3 regions of the Streptococcus lingualis genome follow, and region 1 is predicted to be linked to each of the others. Evidence: predicted binding sites of a transcription regulator. Region 1 holds the regulator's gene; each other region holds the start of a gene.
The links. The regulator Rex, encoded in region 1, represses fermentation and respiration genes when NADH is low (regulators of the CRP and FNR family bind a similar motif). The targets are predictions, from matches to a motif close to TTGTGAANTANTTCACAA.

Region 1 (5,642 bases):
CAGAAATATTTCTTCGGATCATCTTTTCACGGATACTCTCAATCGGCTTAACACGACCTGTGACAAACTCGATTGGAGAATGCTTTTGTTGCTTACGATATTGCTTACGAATCCCACGCAGTTTGATTTTTAATTCCCCAACTGCTTGGATATACGGATCTAAGAAGTTTTCCCAATCAATTGCCATCCTACCACCTTGTAATCTGAACCATTTTTGTATACAATAAACACATCTCTTATTATATCATGAATCGCTTTCGAAAAAAAGCAAAGGACTACAAAATGAACCATTTAGAAATTGAATACAAAACCTTGCTAGACAAGGAGGAATACCAATCCCTCCTTCCACTTTTTGATGATACAGAATTGGTTGTCCAAACCAATCACTATATCGATACCCCCGACCAGCTCATCCGTAAGGAAAAAATGGCCTTGCGGGTGCGTACTTTCACAGATCAAGCTGAGTTGACTCTCAAAGTCCCTGAGGCAGTTGGCCATTTCGAGTACAATCAAAACCTCAGCACAGAAGAAACCGAGACGATCCTTCAACACCAACAGTTTCCTGACGGAGAAATCAAAAATCTCTTGATCTCTAAAGAAATCCCCGTTGAGCAACTCGCTGTCTGGGGAAGCCTTACAACAGAACGCTTCGAAAAAGAAACAGCTGCAGGCTTGGTAGCACTAGACCACAGTCTCTATCTAGACACTGAAGATTATGAGTTGGAAATCGAGGTCGAAACTGCTGAACAGGAAGAAAATTTCCATCAGTTCATCAAAGAGCATGGAATCGTCTACAAAGCTGCAAAAAATAAAATCGCCAGATTGGCGGAAAGGTTGTAAAATAGCTGAAATTATCGCAAATTTTTGCTAAAATAGTGCTAAGATCAAAAATCTAAATGAGGTTGGAATCACATGTCAGATAAAAAAAATATGAAGCTCTTCTCTCTCAATTCAAATCCAGAGATTGCGCAAAAAATCGCGGATCATGCTAGGGTTCCACTTGGGAAAATTTCATCCCGTCAATTCTCAGATGGTGAAATCCAAGTCAATATTGAGGAAAGTGTTCGTGGATATGATATTTATATCATTCAATCAACCAGTTTCCCTGTCAACAATCACTTGATGGAACTCTTAATTATGGTGGATGCTTGCCAACGGGCCAGCGCAAATACTGTCAATGTGGTCATGCCTTACTTCGGCTATGCCCGCCAAGACCGGACTGCTGCTCCTCGCGAACCAATTACTGCTAAGCTTGTCGCAAATATGTTGGTCAAAGCTGGGGTGGATCGTGTCGTCACACTGGATCTCCATGCAGTGCAAGTCCAAGGTTTCTTCGATATTGCCGTGGATAACCTCTTTACCATTCCACTTTTTGCAGAACACTACATCAACAAAGGTCTAACTGGTCCTGATGTCGTAGTCGTCAGCCCTAAAAACTCTGGTGTCAAACGAGCTCGCAGTTTAGCAGAATATCTTGATGCACCGATTGCGATCATTGATTACGAGCAAGATGATGCGAACCGTGATTATGGCTATATTATCGGGGATGTCAAAGATAAGAAAGCGATCTTGATTGACGATATCCTCAATACTGGTAAGACATTCTCAGAAGCTGCGAAAATCGTCGAACGCGAAGGTGCTACTGAAATTTATGCTGTATCAAGCCATGGTTTATTTGTAAAAGGTGCTGTTGAATTATTAGACCAAGCTCCGATCAAAGAAATCTTAGTAACTGATTCTGTCGCTCCAAATGGACCAACACCAAAAAATATTAACTATCTGACAGCTAGCGAACTGATCGCTGAAGCTATTGTTCGCATTCAAGAAAGAAAACCTGTTAGTCCTCTATTTGCCTACCATAAGAAATAAGGTCTTAATGTGATATATTTTGATAATGCCGCAACAACTCCCCTTCTACCTGAAGTCATTGATAAAATGTCTGAAACTATGAAGACCACTTTTGGAAATCCATCGAGCCTTCATGCTCATGGACGGATGGCTAGTAAACTTCTCCGAGAATCTCGCGAGCAAATTGCTCAGTCTCTCCATACTCTTCCAAATCGTATTTTCTTCACTTCAGGTGGATCAGAAAGTAATAATACCGTTATAAAAGGCTACTGCTTGAAACACCAAGCAGATGGCAAACACATCATTACGACCGCTTTGGAACACCATGCGGTTCTTGAACCCATCGAATATCTTGTAGAACGTTTCGGATTTGAAGTTACGATCGTCCAACCAAGAGATGGACGCATTCAGGCTAGTGATATCAAGGCTGCACTTAGACCGGATACCATTCTTGTCTCTACCATGTTTGCCAATAACGAGACAGGCGATCTTCTTCCGATTAAAGAAATCGGAGAACTCTTAAAAGATCATCCAGCTGCCTTTCACGTTGATGCTGTCCAAGCAATTGGGAAAGTCCCGGTCTATCCCGAAGAGTTAGGGATTGATTTTCTCAGTGCTTCTGCCCACAAATTCCATGGCCCCAAGGGAGTCGGTTTCCTTTATGCAGCCGTCCCAGATTTTGATAATCTCATCCATGGTGGTGATCAGGAAAGTAAGATGAGAGCCAGCACGGAAAATCTCATTTCTATTGTCGGGATGGCAACTGCGCTTCAGCAAGCTACACTACATCAAGTAGAAAATTTCAACCAGGTTCAAAAACTCGGCCAAGAACTAGTCAATGGTTTAGCAGCCTACGACTACTACGTAAATGCGAATGACGATCATCTTCCATTTGTTTGGAACCTTGGCTTTCCGGGTGTCCAAAATGATGTATTATTGATGCGACTCGATCTTGCTGGAATTTCTGTCTCTACAGGTTCTGCTTGTACCGCCGGTACAGTTCAACCCAGCCATGTCCTTGAGGCGCTCTATGGAAAAGATAGCTCACGCCTAAAAGAATCCCTTCGAATTAGTTTTTCAGAACTCAATACCGTAGAGGAGGTTCAAGACTTCCTCGCAAAACTTAAAGAAATTTTATCATAGGAGAACAATATGGCTTTTGAAACAAGTGTTTCATTGAAAGACTGCAAATATACCTATAGTCTACACCCAAATGTTAAAAAATATACCTTACGTGACAATACATTCGCTGTTACCAAAGTTGGAAATTACGAGTTAAATCGTTTGCTCGAAGCCGTTCCAAATAGCGGCGAAGGCTTCCTACTTAAAATTATTTTCAATAAAGATTTGACAGGTTTTAAGATCAATATTACAGACAAGTCTGGACTTCGCCTGGTTAATATCTTTAAAAATCCAGAAAATGACATTATCCAACAAAAATTCTATTTCTTAATGGATAGTCTTGTCGAAAGAGAAATTTTCAACAAAACAGAGGCCTAATATGGTAACCCTAACTTATATCGACGCTTACCAAGTAGAACGAACGACTACTTATACTGACCTTGCGGCTTGTATCCTAGCATTTTCAGGCTGTGTAACCTTGCCTGACTCTTACTCAATTGTATCGATTGAATACAAGGGGGAAAAGCTACCCTATACAGGACGAGTCGATGGACTCTATGCTTTTTTGAAAAAGGTAGAACAAGCTGAAAACTAAGCTGATGCTGATGGAACTCTCCCATCGTCATCAGCTTTTTCTTTAGACAAAAATATTTTTGAAAAACCACTCTAGATAGTTGATTTTTTCACAATCTTCCTATACAATAAGAGGGAAAGGTTGTGATATTGTGAAACATGATAAAAATACTCCAATTCCACGCGCAACAGCAAAACGCTTATCGCTCTACTACCGCATTTTTAAACGCTTTAACTCTGAAAAAATAGAGCGCGCCAATTCCAAGCAAATTGCTGATGCAATTGGGATTGACTCTGCTACTGTTCGACGAGATTTCTCATATTTTGGTGAATTAGGAAGACGTGGATTTGGTTATGACGTAAAAAAACTGATGAACTTCTTTGCAGATCTTTTAAATGACAATGCCATTACCAATGTCGCTATTGTGGGGATCGGAAATATGGGAAGTGCGCTTCTCAACTATCGCTTCCATGAACGCAATAAGATGAAAATTGTCATGGCATTTGATCTAGACGATCATGAGCTGATCAATACCAAAAGTAAGGACGGAATTCCCATTTACGGTATTTCCACCATCAAAGAAAAGCTCAAACAAGAAGGCATTCAAACAGCCATCCTTACTGTTCCTAGCGTCAAGGCTCAAGAAGTTGCTAGTCTTTTGGTAGACGCTGGTGTCAAGGGAATTCTCAGCTTCTCACCAGTACATCTAACAGTCCCTAAAGATGTCGTCGTTCAATATGTCGATCTCACCAGTGAATTGCAAACACTCCTTTATTTCATGCGAAAAAACGAAGAATAAAGACTTATACATTAACAAGAAAAGAGGCTGGGACAAAAGTCCTAGCCTCTCAATTATTTTTGGATTGTCGAGCAAGACGCAGTGATTGAGTGGGCTCTACTACGCTGATTTTAACAGCTTTTACAGCCCTACTCAACTGTGCGGAGGTGGGACGACGAAATCGAATTCTAACGAATTAACGATTTCTGTCCCACTCTCTTTTTTATGCCAAATAATCGGTTTCTTCACGGTAACTATAATAGTTTTCTTCAGATACAATCAAGTGATCCAATAGGGTTAAACCCATCACTTCACAGGCCTCTAAAACTCGTTGCGTTACTTCATCATCATTTTTACTGGGAAATACGGCACCAGATGGATGATTGTGCGCCAAGATGATAGAGGTTGCCATGTGCTTCAGTGCATAATGCAGGATTTCACGTGGCTCCGCAATACTTCGATTCACGGTTCCAATAAAAATGGTCTGCTGATGAATAATTTCATTCTGCGTATTTAAATAGAGGGCAACCAGGTGCTCCTGTTTCTTATGGCCGATTTCCTGTTGAATTTTATGGGCCAATTTCTGGCTGCTCATGATCTGTTCAGAACTCATCAATTCGTCTTTATGAATCCTTCGTCCAAACTCAATCACAGCCTGAAGTTCGATGGCCTTCACCCGGCCAATACCTGAGATTTCCTGTAGCTCCTCTAGGGTTAATTGACTTAACTCCTTTAAACTATTAACCGAACTCAAAAGACCTTGTGCAATCTCATAAACGCTTTTTTTCTTATTGCCTGTCCGTAAGAGAATGGATAGCAATTCTTGATGACTTAGCTTATCTACCCCTTCAGAAACCAAACGTTCTCTAGGAAGCAAAGATGGTTCAATAAATGATATGTCGTACATAATTTCCTCCTCACTTATTAATTCGTAATAAATAGAGAAAACGACGACCTTGCATTATTTACAGGCAATTTCTTCCTTCAAATCATCTAACACTAAGACTTCATCTTTATTAAAGCGGATCTGGTAACCTGTTTGAACTTGTTCAAGCTCTTTTAAAAACTGTTGAATTTCACAGCGAATCAAGTACTCCTGGCTCTGAGGAATGGCCTCTAAAGCTTGGTAGACCTGCTCTACTTCATAGATTCCTTTCGTAATTAAACCATTTCGTGGAAAATCGTTTACTAAGAGATTATAGAAATGATGCAAGAGATGGTAAATTCGCTCTTTTGTCACTATTCTACCTCCTTATCATACTCTTTCCCCTTTATTATATACTGATTTTCCCTTAATATTATGACAAGTTCCTTACATTA
Region 2 (5,642 bases), 930 kb from region 1:
ATTGACACTTGGATGTGGTTCTTACGGACGCAACTCTGTTGGGGACAACGTTAGTGCCATCAACCTCTTGAATATCAAAAAAGTCGGACGCCGGAGAAATAACATGCAATGGATGAAACTTCCTTCAAAAACATACTTTGAACGTGATTCAATTGAATACCTACAAAAATGTCGTGACGTTGAACGTGTCATGATCGTTACAGACCACGCTATGGTAGAGCTTGGTTTCCTTGATCGTATCATCGAACAGCTTGACCTTCGTCGCAACAAGGTGGTTTACCAAATCTTTGCAGACGTAGAACCAGATCCAGATATCACAACTGTTGAACGTGGTACAGAGATCATGCGTGCCTTCAAACCAGATACGATCATTGCTCTCGGTGGTGGATCACCAATGGATGCGGCCAAAGTAATGTGGCTCTTCTACGAACAACCAGAAGTGGACTTCCGTGACTTGGTACAAAAATTCATGGATATCCGTAAACGTGCCTTCAAGTTCCCATTGCTTGGTAAGAAGACTAAATTTATTGCGATCCCAACAACATCTGGTACAGGATCTGAAGTAACTCCATTTGCCATTATCTCTGATAAAGCCAACAATCGTAAATACCCAATCGCAGACTACTCATTGACTCCAACAGTTGCCATCGTAGACCCTGCCTTGGTATTGACAGTTCCAGGATCTGTTGCAGCAGACACTGGTATGGACGTCTTGACGCACGCGACAGAAGCTTACGTATCACAAATGGCTAGCGATTTCACAGATGGTCTTGCTCTTCAAGCTATTAAACTTGTCTTTGAAAACTTGGAAAGCTCAGTCAAGAATGCGGACTTCCATTCACGCGAAAAGATGCACAATGCGTCAACCATCGCAGGTATGGCCTTCGCCAATGCCTTCCTCGGTATTTCTCACTCAATGGCCCACAAGATCGGTGCGCAATTCCACACCATCCACGGACGGACCAATGCCATCTTGCTTCCATACGTTATCCGCTACAACGGTACACGCCCAGCCAAGACAGCTACATGGCCTAAGTACAACTACTACCGTGCAGATGAAAAATACCAAGATATCGCTCGTATGCTAGGACTTCCATGCTCTACTCCAGAAGAAGCCGTTGAAGCTTACGCAAAAGCTGTATACGAACTCGGTGAACGCTGTGGTATCGAAATGAACTTCAAAGCACAAGGCATCGATGAAAAAGAATGGAAGAAACATTCTCGTGAATTGGCCTTCCTTGCTTATGAAGATCAATGTTCACCAGCTAACCCACGTCTTCCAATGGTAGACCATATGCAAGAAATCATCGAAGATGCTTACTATGGTTACAAGGAACGTCCAGGACGTCGTAAATAAGACGCCAAGGAACAACTGATGTTTATCAGCTACCCCCACTCGAAAGAGCGGGGGATTTTTGCTATTTGGGTCCAAAACTCGTTTTTTCATAAAAAATTAGACTTTTTTTCAGAAATTGTGTTATTTTTATAGCATTCCGAGCTATTTTATGTTACCCTATAGTGTGTGAATCTGCCTGTAGCTGAAGGGTTATGATCCTTTTTCAGTTATAGGAAACGAAAAAATAAATCCAAGAAAGGAGGCCATCTCAAATGGAGTTAGAAGGTGACGTGCAAGGAAGACAAGATCAGGCACAGAAAATTATTGAAATGCCCCAACGAGATCGGGAAACTTCCACTTCAGAAAATCAGCCATCATCTGCTTCAGTGGTCTCCATGTATGGGCAGGAAAGGCCAAGCATTTCTAGCCTCCATCAGCAACTGGCAGGCGCGTCTGGAACCCAGACCATCCAATTGCGAGAGGAATTGGTGCTGGCGGTAGCGCAGAATGCTTCAGCGCAAGCAACTGTCTTTGAGGCAGAAGTTAAGGATAAGCTGGAAGAGGCCAAGGAGACGGTTTCTCATAAGGTCGCTGAGGTGTCACAAATGGCCCACAGCATGGCCCAATTTTTAACAGATGCAGAAGTGGAGCAACTATTAGGAGAGTTCTCCATGGATACTTGTTGGGACCAAGCAGTAGAGGCGGAAAACCTCGCCCAAGCAAAGGCCTACTCCACTCGCTTGTCAGATTTGGCAGGTCAGCTGGAGGCTGCATCAGCTCAATTGGTGGACTTGGACAAGGGACAAGCGACGGCCTTTGATTTTTCATAAGTAGGAGAAAAAGATGTTAGAGATCCTGGGAGAGGACAGAGAACGAATTGAGGAGCTCCATCGAGAGATTAAAAAGGAGCAAGAGCGGATTGCGATCAGAAGTTTGATTGCAACGCAAAAAGCCTTGATGATGTTGGAAGCGATGAGTTTGCAGGTAAGCTTGGGCGGTCAATCCGAAAAGATGCGCTCTTTTGCTACAACGACCCTAGTTAGTGATTTGAAAGATGGATTTACAGGAGGAGCAGCGGACGCGGTAGAAACAGCACTGAAATCAGTGAAGAAGCCGATTTTATTGAGTCCGATTAAAGGAGGTATGTGATGTACCATTCAGGAAATAGTGAATTAGAACAACTAGAAGATCGACATTACCGCTTCAATCAAAAACTGAGCGAGTTGGAGTGGGATTATGCGGATATGCGTATGGATGTCCGCCAACATACAGAAAATTTAGTAGACTGGCTAAGTGCCCTGCATTTTCAAGCCCCAAGTGCGGAGGCTCAAAGTGGCTTAGAGCGTTTATTTGCCTTGCAAGAAGAGTTTGAGGCAGAGCTCAAGCGCTATGAAGAGCGTTTAGAAGAAGAGCGTGAGCGCGAGCAGCAAGAGTACTACAAGCAGCGTCAACAATTAGAACAAGGTGATTGAAACATTCCTCTGGTAGAGATAAGAGGAATGTTTTTGTTTGCCCAAAAAACTTTTAAAAATGTGCTCATAAATTCTTGCAAGCGCTTACTTAATATGTTATAATATTCACAAAGAAACGAAAATAAAATGGTTTTATCAAACCAACAAAAAAGGAGTCGCTTATGAAAGCTGCAACTTATGTATCTGCAGGCAATCTGCAACTGCTGGATCAACCAAAACCAGTGATCAAAAATCCAACGGATGCCATTGTGCGTGTCTTGAAGACAACCATCTGTGGGACAGACCTTCACATCCTAGGAGGAGATGTGCCAGCTTGTAAAGAAGGCACGATTTTAGGCCACGAAGGAATCGGGATCGTCGAAGAAGTCGGCGATGCAGTGAATAACTTCAAGGTAGGCGACAAGGTCATCATCTCTTGTGTCACAGCTTGTAATACCTGCTACTACTGTAAACGTAGTTTGCCTTCTCACTGTGAAGATGGTGGTTGGATTTTGGGTCACTTGATCAACGGAACCCAAGCAGAGTATGTCCACATTCCACATGCGGATGGTAGTCTTTATCATGCGCCTGAAACTGTGGATGACGAAGCCTTGGTCATGCTCTCAGATATTCTCCCAACCTCTTATGAAATCGGGGTCCTCCCATCTCATGTAAAACCTGGGGACAATGTCTGTATCGTTGGAGCTGGTCCGATCGGTCTTGCAGCTCTCTTGACTGTGCAGTTCTTCTCACCAGCTACGATTATCATGGTGGACTTGTCTGAATCTCGTCTTGAAGCGGCTAAGAAATTTGGAGCAACTCACACCATCTGCTCCAGCGATATCGCTGAAATCAAGGCCTTTATCAATGAAGTGACCGAAGGTCGTGGTGTCGATATCTCCATGGAATGTGTGGGCTATCCTGCGACCTTTGATGTCTGCCAAAACGTCATCTCTGTCGGTGGACACATCGCTAATGTCGGTGTCCACGGAAAACCGGTTAGCTTCAATTTGGATGATTTGTGGATCAAGAACATTACCCTCAACACCGGTCTTGTCAATGCCAATACTACTGAAATGTTACTCAATGTCTTGAAATCAGGCAAGATCGATGCGACTAAGCTCATCACCCACCACTTCAAACTCTCAGAAGTTGAAAAAGCCTATGATGTCTTTAAACATGCGGGTGAAAACCATGCTCTCAAGGTGATTATCGAAAATGATATCAGTGAATGAAGTGGCAACTAATATTTGTTCATAGTTTTTTTAGACGGACCAGAGATATTCTGGTCCTATTTTCAACCCCCAAAAGCCAATGATTCCTTGCAAAATAAATTTGTTGTCTTATAATAGAAGTACAGAAAACGATTACATAAAGAGAAAGGTGTGATCTTATGAAACGGTTTTGTTATCATCGTGAATTCTGGATGGACTTCCATTTCTGGATCTTGGTCTTGCTTTTAGCGACTGTAGCTTTAACGATGCAGGCTCCGCTTTCGGTAGTTAGCCTAGCTTATCTTGCTTTTGTTGGGATTTTGATCCTTCTTCAGGTCTTTCAACCGTCTGTATCGACACGGCAGTATCCAGAAGGTAGCTACCATTTCAATTGGACCTTTTATCGCGATACCCGACTGTATATCAATCTCTTTTTACTAGCAGGTCTCTTGGCAGGCCCAATGGCTTCATCGGATATGGTCTATTGGATCTTGCTTGGAGCCGTCGTTGGCTCTATTGGCTTTGTATTTGTCGTAAAGGAAAAAGCGACCCAAAAGATGGCCTAAGGAATCACCATGTCCTAGATCTCTGAAACTAGTTTCAGAGATCTTTTTATTTTGCCCTAAAATGTGAAACTATAATCCAATTGCACGATTAATATTGTAAGCGCTTTAAAAATAGATTATAATCAATTTACAAGTACTCGAGTTGCCTTATTATCAAAGGAGAAGGAGTTATGTCAAAGATTACAAAAGATGAACTGATTGAACAAATCAAAGATGGCATCATTGTTTCTTGTCAAGCCCTCCCTCATGAACCGCTCTATACAGAAGCAGGAGGAGTTATTCCTCTCTTAGTCAAAGCGGCGGAGCAGGGTGGAGCTGTCGGAATCCGAGCCAATAGTGTCCGGGATATCAAGGAAATCAAGGAAGTGACCAAGTTACCGATCATTGGGATTATCAAACGCGATTACCCACCTGAAGAACCCTTTATCACAGCTACTATGAAAGAAGTCGATGAGTTGGCAGCTTTGGATATCGCGGTCATTGCGCTTGATTGTACCAAACGTCCGCGTCATGATGGGCTTTCGATGAGTGACTTTATCCATCAAGTCAAAGAGAAATATCCAGACCAACTCTTGATGGCTGATATTTCGACTCTGGAAGAAGGATTGACAGCTGTCGAAGCGGGAGTGGACTTTGTCGGAACAACCCTTTCGGGCTATACAGACTACAGTCCAAAGGTTGATGGTCCAGATTTTGAACTGATCCATAGTCTCTGCCAAGCAGGAGTAGATGTCATCGCAGAAGGCAAGATCCACTATCCGGATCAGGCCAAGAAAATCCATGATCTCGGGGTTCGCGGTATCGTCGTAGGTGGCGCCATTACCCGACCAAAAGAGATTACAGAGCGCTTCGTCGCAGCCTTAAAATGAGAAAACAAAACAGTAGATTGAAGGAGGAGGAGACCGAATAGAGAGTAGTCGAATTCATTTAATGAGAATGTTTCAGTGAAGGATAACGATGAAGATTTCAAGAAGGAAGTCATATTTGCTTAACTTTCTGCAACATAAATCTAGTGTAAAAGGAGAAATAGATGATATTTGATGATTTAATAAACATAAAATTGTACAAAGGGATT
Region 3 (5,642 bases), 580 kb from region 1:
GGCCAATCTTACTCGTCCAATAAGCTAAGGTTATGAGAGTTGGGTGTTCTTTTAAATCTTCATAGCTCGCTGGCAAGGCCCAATCCAGGCCAATCAAAGCCTTCACTTCATTCGGATATTTCTCTTGCCAAGCAAGACTCTCTAAACTAGCCATAGAATGCGAAATAATCACATAAGGACCTGAAACATGAGCTTGCGCCAAAGCTTGACGGGTCTCAGAAAGGACCTCCATCACATCTCTTGAACGATCACTATCTTGGCTAAAACCATATCCGGCTCGCTCCACGACAACAACTTTGTATTTTTTGGATAGGGAATCTGATAGATTCTTAAAGTCTAAAATAGGAGAGGCGATACCTGCACCGGAAAGAAAAACGATTGTTTCAGGTCCTTCACCTTTAATGTATACATTCATTTGATGTCCATTGACCGTAACTTGTTTACCAATGGGTGTGAGAAGCTTACTTTCATTTCGTAAACTGAATTGATGAAAAACAAATGTAGCCCCTAAAAAGAGCAGGAGAAAGCCACAAACGATCCAGCTCCACAGTTTGAATTTTTTCATAGCCATATTGTACAAGTTTTAGAGTGTTTTAGCAATACAAATAAGATATTTTTATTGCAATAATAAAAGAGATAAATAATAACCTCCAAGTCTACAAAAAAGGCTTATCCTTACGGATAAACCTCTGGTTAATTTATAATCTATTTATATTCAGTAAAAATTAATCTAGCATTATCACTTGGTAAATCAGGATCAGAGTTATATAAACTAGTTGAAATTATATCTCCGTCTTCTAATTTCACGACAACATCTTGATTACCAGAATTTAGAGTTTGTTCTTTCTTTTTTTTCGTTGAATTATTATAAATATCAATTGACCAACCTAAATTATCAAATTCAGGATCTAGCTTCACATTCGTACTCAGTTTATACGTACCAGCTTTAATATCACGCCCCACTACATACTCTCCAATTCCCGCTTCATTACTCATTTCTACTTTTTCTGGTACTGCATTAAACTTAATCTTGGAAATATTACTAAAATCCAATGTATCACCCTCAAATAAAATAATCCTGATTTTTGAAGGATAATCTGTTGATGTTCCTGGTGCACCTGCTACCCAATTAATAAACAGTGAAAAAGGATCCTTCCTATTTCCAAAAATATTTCCTGATCCTCCTGTTATTTCCAAATCATAAATACCAGGTTTTACATCTCCGTTCTCACCCACAACAACATCTCCGGTGACATAGATTTCTTCTGTTGATTTCGATTGTTTTGCTAACAAATTCATCTCTTCTAAACGCGAGTTCTCTTTAGTAACATCTTTCATTGACGAATTCTTTTCAGACTTAGGTGTCGAATCCGATTTTACCGTTGGATTCTTTTCAGGCAAAGCAGTATCTTTCGATACATTATTAGTATGACAAGCCGTCAGCAACGAGCCAGCTATTAAAACTGTTAACAATAATTTAGTGTTTTTCATATTCACACTACCTCCTATATACCTAAAACTTAATTTCATTTTAGCACAACCTATTACAGAAGTAAATATATTAACATTTTTATATAATCGTGGATTGATTTTAACTTACAATTCTATTCATTCAACATTAATCAGATGAAATGAATATAAAATCAAAAAAGGTTTATCCTTGCGGATAAACCTCTGGTTAATAACATTTCAAAGCTAAATTAAGCTTTGCCTTCTGAACCGAATACGTCGATACGTTCTTCAACAGCTGCAGTAATTGCTTCGAAACCTGGTTTCAAGAATTTACGTGGGTCGAAGAGTTTCTTCTTGTCGTATTCTGCTTCGTTTGCATCGTATTCACGTACGAATTGACGAGTAGCATTTGCAAATGCGATTTGGCATTCAGTGTTCACATTAACTTTTGCAACACCAAGTTTGATCGCTGCTTGGATTTGATCATCAGGGATACCTGATCCACCGTGCAATACGATTGGGAATCCTGGAACAGCTTCAGTCAATTTTTGCAAGTGGTCAAGGTGAAGACCTTTCCAGTTTGCTGGGTAAGGACCGTGGATGTTACCGATACCTGCAGCCAAGAAGTCGATTCCTGTAGCAACCATTGCTTTAGCGTCTTCGATTGGTGCCAATTCACCGTCACCGATGATACCGTCTTCTTCACCACCGATAGTACCAACTTCAGCTTCTACTGAGATACCTTTAGCATGAGCTTTTTCAACGACATCTTTCGCCAATTTAAGGTTTTCTTCAACTGGAAGGTGTGAACCGTCAAACATGATTGAAGTGTAACCAGCTTCGATACATTCAAGAGCATCGTCGTAGTGACCATGGTCAAGGTGAATAGCAACTGGTACAGTGATACCCATTGATTCTACAAGGTTTTCAATAAGGGCTTTACATACTTTGTAACCACCCATGTATTTAGCAGCACCCATAGAAGTTTGGATAAGTACTGGAGCTTTCTTAGCTTCTGCTGCACGCAAGATAGCTTGAGTCCACTCAAGGTTGTTTGTGTTAAATCCACCAACTGCATAACCATTGTCACGAGCTGCTTGGACAAATTTTTCTGCTGAAACGATTGCCATTAGTCATAGGCCTCCTATATATTTTTGTGGGGTTAATCCCACTTACATTGTTTATTTTATCACTTTTTAGATGAAATTGCTAGTTTTTCCTGTGCCTTTAAGCGATTTCTTACGATAAATGAGGAGGAACCCTCTCTCTCCTAAGACTTCTATCCTATTCAAAAAGCAAAAAAGGGGCGCAAGCCCCTTTCAATCCTTCTCTTTAAAATTTTTTAATGAAAGGAGAAAAGCAATCCCGCAAATCACAAGGAGTCCACCTGCGACCCATTGAGAATAGAAATAAGCAGCAAATAACTGACTGTCGGTAAACATTTTCCCAAGAAGTCCGTTTACCAATCCCTCAAGAAAGGGAATATTCTCACACACAGCAAGGATTGAGGCAAGAAAGAGAATACTGCCCGCTATCAGAAAAAGATAAAGAATCCATTTTTTGATTCTTTTTTCATCTCTGAGCAGATACTTAGAAGCAATCGCCACTAAAAAAATGAAAACATTCCATATGTTTAAGGCGATAAAATATCTAAAAGTATCCTTGTATGCGCCTATCCCCATCGCTAAAATCAGGATAGGACCGAAAAAATTAATGGCACTTCCCAATAGTGCAAAGAGGCCATCGACCAAAACCAGATACTTCTTCTTCATGTTCTCACCTCATCTCACACCTATTCTACCACAAAGAGATTTGAAAACAAAAAAAGATAGCCGAAGCTATCTTGATCCGATGCGGAGAGAGGGACTTGAACCCTCACGACCTAAAGCGGTCACAGGATCCTTAGTCCTGCGCGTCTGCCAATTCCGCCATCCCCGCGATTGAGTACTTTACTAGTATATCAATCAACGACTTTTTTGTCAAGATTTTTTTCAAACTTTTTTCAGAGTTTGTCATTTTTTCACAAAAGGGAGCAGGTCCTTCAACCTGCTCCCTTGATTTTTATTTGCTATCGTGGTTTTCAACTGCCGCTGTGATAAAGGCTGTGTAAAGTCCTTCTGGGCGGTTTGGACGGCTTGACAATTCTGGGTGGTATTGGCAAGCAACAAAGAATTTGTTTTCTGGGATTTCAACGATTTCGACCAAACGGTTGTCTGGTGAAACGCCTGAGAAGACAAATCCTGCTTCTTCGAACTGTTCACGGAAAGCATTGTTAAACTCATAACGGTGACGGTGGCGACGTTGTACCACTTCTTGATTGTCATAGGCAGCTGCTGCTTTTGAGCCTCGTTTGAGTTTAGATGGGTAAAGACCGAGACGGAGCGTTCCTCCCATGTCTTCCACATCGATTTGGTCCCGCATGATATCGATAATCGGATACTTGGTTTCTGGATCCAATTCGGATGAATTAGCCCCTTCCAAGCCTAAAACGTGACGGGCAAACTCGATACAAGTCAACTGCATCCCCAAGCAGACACCCAACATTGGGACGTCCTGTTCACGCGCATACTTGATGGCTTGAATTTTTCCTTCTGTTCCCCGTTGACCAAAACCACCTGGGACAATGATCCCATCCGCGTCTCCAAGGAGTTCTGCCACATTTTCAGCTGTCACATCATTGGCATTGACCCAATTAATTTTGACTTCTGCATCGTTAGCATACCCTGAGTGCTTCAAGGCCTCAACAACAGAAATGTAGGCATCTTGCAATTCTACGTATTTTCCAACCAAGGAAATCTTGACCTGTTTCTTGAGGTTCATGACCTTGTCGACCATCGCAGACCATTCTGTCATATCTGCTGCAGGAACATCCAATTTCAAATGGTCACAAACGATTTGATCCATGTTTTGCGCTTGCAAGTTCAATGGGATTTGGTACAAGTGTTCCACATCCAGTGACTCGATGACAGCTTCTGGTGCCACATCACAGAATTGAGCCAACTTGTTCTTAATTCCTTGACCAGCTGGTTTTTCTGTACGGATGACCAACATATTTGGTTGAATCCCAAGACCACGCAATTCTTTCACAGAGTGTTGCGTCGGCTTGGTTTTCATTTCTCCCGCAGCCTTCAAGTAAGGAAGAAGGGTGGTGTGGATGTACATAACGTTTTCAGCACCAACATCTGCCTTCATTTGACGAAGAGCTTCCAGGAAAGGAAGGGACTCAATGTCTCCAACTGTTCCCCCGACTTCTGTGATGATGACATCTGAATCTGTCGTCGTCGCTGCTCGTTTGATCTTTTCTTTCAAAGCATCTGTAATATGAGGAATCACCTGTACCGTCGCACCCAGGTATTCTCCACGACGCTCCTTGCGAAGGACTTCGCTATAAATTTTCCCTGTTGTCACATTTGAGTACTTATTCAAATTGATATCAATAAAGCGTTCATAGTGACCAAGGTCCAAGTCTGTCTCTGCGCCATCGTCTGTGACAAATACTTCCCCGTGTTGGTAAGGGCTCATCGTCCCTGGGTCAATATTGATATAAGGGTCAAATTTTTGGATGGTCACTTTCAATCCACGATTTTTGAGCAAGCGACCAAGACTTGCTGCGACAATCCCTTTCCCGATGGATGATACGACACCACCTGTGACAAAAATATATTTTGTTGACATGTGCTTTCCTCTTCTTCTAATGTTGTAGAGGCCATTCCTCTTTGCAGAAAAAACAAAAATAGCTCCCTAATCCTTAGGGAGCTCCGACCTCAAAATGAGGTGCCCGAACAATATCTTACCGCAAATGGATTACTTTGTCAAATTGAAAAATTCATGAAAATGATTTTCGCTGTTTACACGACCTTTTCCACTCCATTTTGTGTGACGAGAAATTTCTCAAATTGAAGCTGAGGCATGCAAAGAGCAAGGTCCTTGTGGATTCGTTCTAGCGCTTCTAAACGCATCTCGACTGACGTCTCGGTATTTCCTTGGATGACAAAGAGGGCGTTTTGCGTAGTCTCCTCAAATTTGTAATGGTCACTATCGCGTACATCCAACCAAGCCAGAACTCCTTTTTGATCCCGGTAGACAGGATCTGTCGGTGCGACATGTTTTTCACTAGAAAGGATAGGGAGAAAGAGATCGTCTCTTTGACTCACTGTAAATTCAATCGGTCCCTCAATCTTATCTAGGTC

Region 2: a site for Rex is predicted at 2,902-2,919, ahead of SM123_RS00430 (zinc-dependent alcohol dehydrogenase family protein). Genes of this name have one in related genera too.
Region 3: a site for Rex is predicted at 2,630-2,647, ahead of SM123_RS08905 (class II fructose-bisphosphate aldolase). Genes of this name have one in related genera too.

Annotation. Positions count from the first base shown of each region.
Region 1 is NZ_CP139419.1:1,257,558-1,263,199, forward strand. It holds gene SM123_RS05920 (GTP diphosphokinase) at 1-187, opposite strand, end outside; gene SM123_RS05925 (CYTH domain-containing protein) at 283-840, shown strand; gene SM123_RS05930 (ribose-phosphate diphosphokinase) at 913-1,869, shown strand; gene SM123_RS05935 (cysteine desulfurase family protein) at 1,879-2,991, shown strand; gene SM123_RS05940 (DUF1831 domain-containing protein) at 3,001-3,348, shown strand; gene SM123_RS05945 (DUF4649 family protein) at 3,350-3,565, shown strand; gene SM123_RS05950 (redox-sensing transcriptional repressor Rex) at 3,696-4,343, shown strand; gene radC (RadC family protein) at 4,546-5,229, opposite strand; gene SM123_RS05960 (hypothetical protein) at 5,284-5,562, opposite strand.
Region 2 is NZ_CP139419.1:71,720-77,361, reverse strand. It holds gene adhE (bifunctional acetaldehyde-CoA/alcohol dehydrogenase) at 1-1,357, shown strand, start outside; gene SM123_RS00445 (hypothetical protein) at 1,609-2,166, shown strand; gene SM123_RS00440 (hypothetical protein) at 2,180-2,485, shown strand; gene SM123_RS00435 (hypothetical protein) at 2,485-2,808, shown strand; gene SM123_RS00430 (zinc-dependent alcohol dehydrogenase family protein) at 2,970-4,022, shown strand; gene SM123_RS00425 (ABC transporter permease) at 4,181-4,567, shown strand; gene SM123_RS00420 (N-acetylmannosamine-6-phosphate 2-epimerase) at 4,738-5,436, shown strand; gene SM123_RS00415 (NanQ anomerase/TabA/YiaL family protein) at 5,598-5,642, shown strand, end outside.
Region 3 is NZ_CP139419.1:1,835,706-1,841,347, forward strand. It holds gene SM123_RS08895 (alpha/beta hydrolase) at 1-571, opposite strand, end outside; gene SM123_RS08900 (hypothetical protein) at 706-1,491, opposite strand; gene SM123_RS08905 (class II fructose-bisphosphate aldolase) at 1,701-2,582, opposite strand; gene SM123_RS08910 (hypothetical protein) at 2,772-3,224, opposite strand; tRNA gene SM123_RS08915 (tRNA-Leu) at 3,305-3,390, opposite strand; gene SM123_RS08920 (CTP synthase) at 3,514-5,127, opposite strand; gene SM123_RS08925 (B3/B4 domain-containing protein) at 5,301-5,642, opposite strand, start outside.